Regions from separate parts of the Paenibacillus medicaginis genome, predicted to be linked through region 1. Evidence: riboswitches for the same ligand, from Rfam matches in the RefSeq annotation. Region 1 holds a riboswitch; the other holds the start of a gene.

Region 1 (3,274 bases):
CTCATGTAGGTATCAGGCTGCCATGCTTATAGAACATACTTGCAAAAACAAATATACGCTTGTATACACTTTATGCGATTTTCTCGAAAAAAGTCGTAAATAGGACAAATATCCTATTTTAGAGTGGATGTTTCATTAAGCTTCTTCCACAAGACGACTGTACCCCTCTGCACTCAGCAGCTTGCTCACCGCGTCATTAACGTCGCCATCCACCCGGATTTCAAGCATCCAGCCATCCTCGTATGGCGAGCTGTTGACCAGTTCCGGCGAGTCCTGCAGCGACTCGTTCACTTTAATCACCGTGCCGCTTAACGGTGCATACAGGTCAGATACGGTTTTTACCGACTCGATCGTGCCTACGCTTGCACCGGCTTCCAGAGATGCTCCTTCCCCCGGCAGCTCGACAAACACAATGTCGCCAAGCTGATGCTGCGCGAAATCGGATATGCCAACAAGCAAGGTTCCTTCATCTGTAATTTTTACCCACTCATGCTCTTCGCTGTACAAATAGTTTTCTTTAACTTCGCTCATGTATACCGCTCCATTTCCACTGGAATTTCACGCCATAAAACACTTCATTGTTCCCTTAAACTGTTCTTTGCAACTTCTCGTTTTCAACGTAAGATTAAGCCAAGCAAGATTTAAATGTCAATATAGCTTACAGAAAACCTCGTATTTTTTTCCGGATAGAAGCACTTTAGGAAGAGAAACTGCTTACATTTTGTAATCAGGCCTGAAAATATGACAAATTTATTGACATATTTCCGGTGATCGCGTATTAATGGTTATAGATTAAATAGCGGATGAACGTATAGGGAGAGATTACCGACATTCCGGGAAAATGATGCGCCAAGGCGGCATCTGAACAGGCCCGAGCGGGCTGCAGCATGAAGGGTGAACCAGACCCGTGTTTGCCTTGCACCCGCGGAATCAGCAGGTAACGCCGAAGGAGTAAGCCGACAAACGGTGAATCTCTCAGGCAAAAGGACCTTTACCGGACGCGACTCTGGAGAGAATCCGCGGCAGCGGGTCACCCAAGGGGAAACCTGTAATCACGCAGGGCAACTCTCAGGTATCAAGGACAGAGCTGAAGAATAGCATGGCTGAGCAGCCATGCACCGTTCTTTGGCCTGTCCTTTTTTGCTTTTTCATAAGCTCTGCCAACTCTTGTGCGAGGTGAATTGTGTTGACTGCATTGAAAAGAACACCGCTGTACCCGCTGTATGCCGGATATTCCGGCGTGCGCTGTATTGATTTTGGCGGCTGGGAGCTGCCTGTCCAGTTCAGCGGCATCCAAAAGGAGCACGAGGCCGTACGGGAACGTGCCGGACTGTTCGATGTCTCCCATATGGGAGAATTCAACGTTACAGGTACAGGAGCCGAAAGCTTCCTGCAGAGCGTAACTACCAACGATGTTTCCAAACTTGAAGACGGGCAGGCCCAGTATACGCTGATGTGTTATCCGGATGGAGGAGTCGTAGACGACCTGCTTGTTTACAAACGCGGCGTTGATTCCTATATGCTCGTCGTAAATGCCTCTAATATCGCAAAGGATTGGGAATGGCTGCAGCAGCATAAACCGGATGATGCGCAAATGGAGAATGTATCGGATCAAACTGCGCTGCTCGCCCTTCAGGGTCCTGCAGCCGCCACTATCCTTACCGTAGCCGTAGATAGCAACGTCGTTTCGCTCGGCTCCTTCCGCTTTATTGAACACGCCGGCTTATTCGGCGCTTCCGCGCTTGTATCCCGCACGGGATATACGGGAGAAGACGGCTTCGAGATCTACTGCCGTGCCGAGGATGCCCCGTTGATCTGGCAGGGGTTGATGCAGGCTGGTGAATCCCACGGGCTGGTGCCCGCCGGGCTGGGAGCGCGGGATACGCTTCGATTTGAAGCAAAGCTGCCGCTGTACGGCCAGGAGCTGTCTGCGACGATTTCCCCGCTGGAGGCGGGACTGGGCTTTTTCGTGAAGCTAGACAAAGGGTCGTTTATCGGACAGGAAGCGCTGCTTGCGCAGAAGGAGCAAGGGACTCCCCGCAAGCTCGTCGGTCTGGAAATGCTGGACCGCGGCATTCCACGTTCACATTACCCGGTATTCTTAGAATCGGAGCAGATTGGCGAAGTGACGACAGGCACACAGTCCCCTACTCTGAAGCGGAATCTAGGGCTTGCGCTGATTGACAGCCGCTTTGCCCAGCTTGGCACACAGGTTGAGGTGGAAATCCGGGGCAAACGCCTCAAAGCCGAGGTAGTCAAGGCACCGTTCTACAAACGCACAAAATAGAGATAATTGGAACAGACCGGATATTGAGAGGAGCGCAGTCATGAATCAGCACAGATACTTACCGATGACCGAGCAGGATCGCGCCGAGATGCTTCGCACAGTCGGCGCAGACAGCATTGAGGACCTGTTCAAGGATATTCCCGAAAAAATTCGTTTCCGGGATGAGCTTCCCGTTTCTTCGAGGCTGGATGAGCGGGCTCTGACCCGTCATATGTCGGCACTGGCCGGCAGAAATGCCAGCAGCGAAACCCATGCCAGCTTTCTGGGCGCAGGCATCTATGATCACCATATTCCGTCCGTGATCAATCATGTCATTTCCCGCTCGGAATTTTACACCGCATATACCCCTTATCAGCCGGAAGTTAGCCAGGGCGAGCTGCAGGCCATTTTTGAATTTCAATCCTATATATGTGAGCTTACCGGCATGGCGGTAGCCAATGCCAGTATGTATGACGGCGCAACCGCGCTGGCCGAAGCAGGCAATCTGGCGGCAGCCGCCACACGCCGCAAACGAATCGTCGTATCCCGCTCCGTTCATCCGGAGGCGCGTCAAGTGCTGAACACTTACGCACACGGCCTCAATCTGGAAATTGTGGAAGTGGGCTGCAAAAACGGCGTGACCGATCCCGAAGCGCTCGCAGCAGCAGTAACTGAGGATACCGCCGCCGTGCTCGTGCAGAACCCCAATTTCTTCGGCTCTATTGAAAATATCCGGCCAATGGCCGATTTAATTCATGCGCAGAAGGGTCTGCTGGTGGTCAGTTCCAATCCGCTCTCGCTCGGGCTGCTTGAAGCGCCGGGTAAGCTGGGAGCCGATATTGTAGTAGGCGATGCGCAGCCGCTTGGCATCTCCTCTTCGCTCGGCGGACCAACCTGCGGTTATTTCGCCGTATCCCAGGAGCATATGCGCCGCATTCCGGGAAGAATCGTCGGCCAAACGAAGGACCACAACGGCAAACGCGGCTTTGTCCTTACCCTTCAGGCCCG
Region 2 (3,274 bases), on a different contig from region 1:
TCAAAGCCAATAAAGGCGACACCCTGACAACAGACAACGCCATTCTGCTCGGAATGCAGCAGCAGGACCCGAACTTCGAGCTGGTAGGCGGCAACTTCACGGACGAACCCTACGGCATCGCAGTGAAGAAAGGCTCCAGCGATCTGCTGCAGGCGGTCAACGATACGCTGGCTGACCTGAAGTCAAGCGGTGATTATGACAAACTGTATGAGCAGTGGCTTGGCGTTAAACCTGAATAAAAGAATGGCGGAAGGAGCCGCAGCAGCGTGCTCCTTCTTGCTTGCCATCGGTTAACGGAGGTGTGATCCGACATGCTAACTTTTGACGTTAATGTCCTGTTCAATTATTGGGACTTGTACATGGAAGGCTTCCTGAACACCATCAAGGTCAGCCTGATTGCTCTTGTGGCAAGCTTTCTGCTTGGCGCCTTGATTGCCATTTTCCGGATAGCACCCTTCAAACCACTGAATTGGCTTGGTACCGTTTATGTGGAAATCTTCCGGAATATCCCGCTGTTGATCACAGTCTATATTTTCTATCTGGGTCTCGGTCCTCTTGGCATCAACCTTGACGGTTTTGCTTCTGGCACTATTGGATTGTCCATTTATACCGCCGCTTATATAGCGGAAGCCATACGGGCGGGCATTCAGACAGTGCCCAAAGGCCAGATGGAAGCCGGCCGCTCGTCCGGCTTGACGTACAATCAGACGATGATCCATATCATTCTACCGCAGGCCATCAAGATCGCGCTGCCGGCCATGGGCAATCAGTTCATTAACCTGTTCAAGAACTCATCCATTCTCGCTGTCGTGGCCGCCGCAGATTTGATGCTGATGTCCGACCGGATCAATTCGGAGACATTTTTGCCTGTCAGCGTTTATGCGTTCACCGCTGTATTATATCTGGTCGTCACCCTTCCGCTCAGCTTTGTCATGCTGTACATGGAAAAACGGCTGGCCAGAACAACTTAAGGAGGGAAGCCACTTATGGATTTTGCTGGATTATTTTCCGGGCCTAACGTCAAATTTATACTGCAGGGCTTCCTCCTTACGTTGGAAGTCGGCATCTGGTCCATTGCCATCAGCACAATCGCGGGTATTATCTTCGGGGTTCTGCGTTATACTCGAATCCCCGTGATCTCGCAGGCTGCTGCCACCCTTATTGACCTGATCCGCAACCTGCCGCTGCTGCTCATCATTTATTTCCTGTTCCTCGTCCTCAAGCCGCTCGGATTTGATGTCGAATTGAAATGGTCCGCCATCATCGGCTTGTCCATTTTCGAAGGCGCCATGATTGCCGAGGTGGTGCGCAGTGGCCTGAAATCGGTCGATAAGGGGCAGATTGAAGCTGCAAGGTCGTCCGGTTTGAATTACACGCAGACCTTGTGGCATATCATTCTTCCGCAGGGCCTGCGGCGCATGATACCGCCCCTGGTCAGCCAGTACATTTCATTGATGAAGGATACTTCACTGGCGGTCATCATCTCGCTGCCTGAACTGACGCACAGCGCACAAATTGCCGGTGCCCAGAATCAGTCGTACGTTATTCCGGCCCTGCTGTTTGCGGCGTTCCTGTACTTTGCTGTAAACTATAGCATGTCGCTGATTGCCAGGAAGCTGGAAGTGCGGACCCACTGAGCAACTATGGGCCAGTGAGCATTGACACGCTGGCGGCCATCCTTTACTCTTAATTTGAATCATTGAACTGAATACCGCCGCGGATGAAGCTGACGGGAGAGACCTGATCCACGGAGGATACAGGGCACCGAAGGAGCAAGCTGCACGGCACCCGGCCGGCAGTTAATCTCTCAGGTACATGTACCGCCAGCCGACGCAGCTCTGGAGAGAGCATTTTTGAAGCCACCCAAGGGGTAAGACGGGCCAGTGCCTGTCGGAAACTCTCAGGTACAAAGGACAGAGACAAGGGACTATTCCTTGTTCTGTCCTTTTTTGTGCTTACATATTACGTAAGTAAATGAATACTGCACCAGATCAGGAGGAATGGATATGCGCTTCAAGGATGTGTTCTCCATCATTGGCCCGGCCATGACGGGCCCGTCAAGCTCGCATACCGCCGGTGCCGTTCGTCTTGGCCGCATGGCCCGGCACTGGCTCGGTGGAGTGCCTGAGCAGGCCAAAATGACGCTGTACGGCTCTTTTGCAGATACTTACAAAGGGCATGGCACGGATCTGGCCCTGCTGAGCGGTTTGCTTGATTACGATACCGATGATGCCCGCATTCCCGATGCCGAGCAGTGGGCGGAGCAGGCCGGGATGACATTTGAGTTTGTTGCCAGCAGCCTCCCCGCTCCTCATCCCAATACCGTCCGCTTTGAACTGCAGCGCGGCGGCGAACAGCGCACGCTGCTCGGTTCATCCATTGGCGGGGGAAATATAAATGTACAGCAGCTCAATGAGTTCCGTGTCAATTTGACGGGCGAGCTTCCGGCCTTGATCCTGCTTCATTCCGACAAGCCTGGCATGCTCGGGGCTGTAACCTCCGGGCTCGGGGCCGCCAGCGTCAATATCGCTTATATGCATGTGGACCGCAAAGGGCGGGACGGCGAGGCTTTAACCGCAATTGAGACGGACAGCGCTGTCCCTGAACAGGTCATCACGCAGCTGCAGTCATTAGCCCATATGTACGAAGTAAGAAAGATCGATATCCGCAACAAAAACAGGCGTCTGCCATAAATGCCAATAAAGGAGCAAAATAAGCGATGCGTTTCAGTCATCTTCACGAAATCAGCAAAATCTGCCGGCAAGAGTCCAAGACCATCAGCACTTTAATGATCGAAGAACAATCCCGGGAGACGGACACCCCTGCCCAGGACGTGATCAGCCAGATGACCGACTATTACGAGGTGATGAAGGAAGCCGTGCGCCGCGGCCAGACAGAGAATACCGTATCACGCAGCGGCTTAACGGGCGGAGACGGCAAACGGGTGGCGGATTATCTGCGGTCAGGTGAAACCTGCTCAGGAGATGCCTCAGCCCTCGCCATGGCCTATGCCCTTTCCGTCTCTGAGGTAAATGCCTCGATGGGTCGTATTGTCGCTACACCAACAGCCGGCTCCTGCGGTGTCATTCCCGGGGTATTCATCAGCGCCCAGGAGCGATTCGGATGGTCGGATGAGCACATGGTGCGCGGTCTCTTCGCGGCGGGAGCCATCGGTTACGTGATCGCCAACAATTCATTTATCTCCGGCGCCGAAGGAGGCTGTCAGGCCGAGATCGGCTCCGCCATTGGCATGGCCGCAGGCGCCATGGTCGAG

What was found. A riboswitch is a leader RNA that binds a small molecule or an ion and turns the genes downstream of it on or off. The one in region 1 is predicted to bind glycine.
Region 2: it holds a riboswitch for glycine, as region 1 does, so the genes downstream of both, sdaAB (L-serine ammonia-lyase, iron-sulfur-dependent subunit beta) here and gcvT (glycine cleavage system aminomethyltransferase GcvT) in region 1, are expected to answer to the same signal.

What each region holds. Positions count from the first base shown of each region.
Region 1 is NZ_JBHIRY010000018.1:72,451-75,724, reverse strand. Features, by position in the region: gene gcvH (glycine cleavage system protein GcvH) at 136-531, opposite strand; glycine riboswitch at 882-1,001, shown strand; glycine riboswitch at 1,002-1,095, shown strand; gene gcvT (glycine cleavage system aminomethyltransferase GcvT) at 1,187-2,287, shown strand; gene gcvPA (aminomethyl-transferring glycine dehydrogenase subunit GcvPA) at 2,328-3,274, shown strand, end outside.
Region 2 is NZ_JBHIRY010000019.1:100,252-103,525, forward strand. Features, by position in the region: gene ACE5LO_RS18245 (ABC transporter substrate-binding protein) at 1-239, shown strand, start outside; gene ACE5LO_RS18250 (amino acid ABC transporter permease) at 312-971, shown strand; gene ACE5LO_RS18255 (amino acid ABC transporter permease) at 987-1,637, shown strand; glycine riboswitch at 1,721-1,833, shown strand; glycine riboswitch at 1,837-1,919, shown strand; gene sdaAB (L-serine ammonia-lyase, iron-sulfur-dependent subunit beta) at 2,007-2,693, shown strand; gene sdaAA (L-serine ammonia-lyase, iron-sulfur-dependent, subunit alpha) at 2,720-3,274, shown strand, end outside.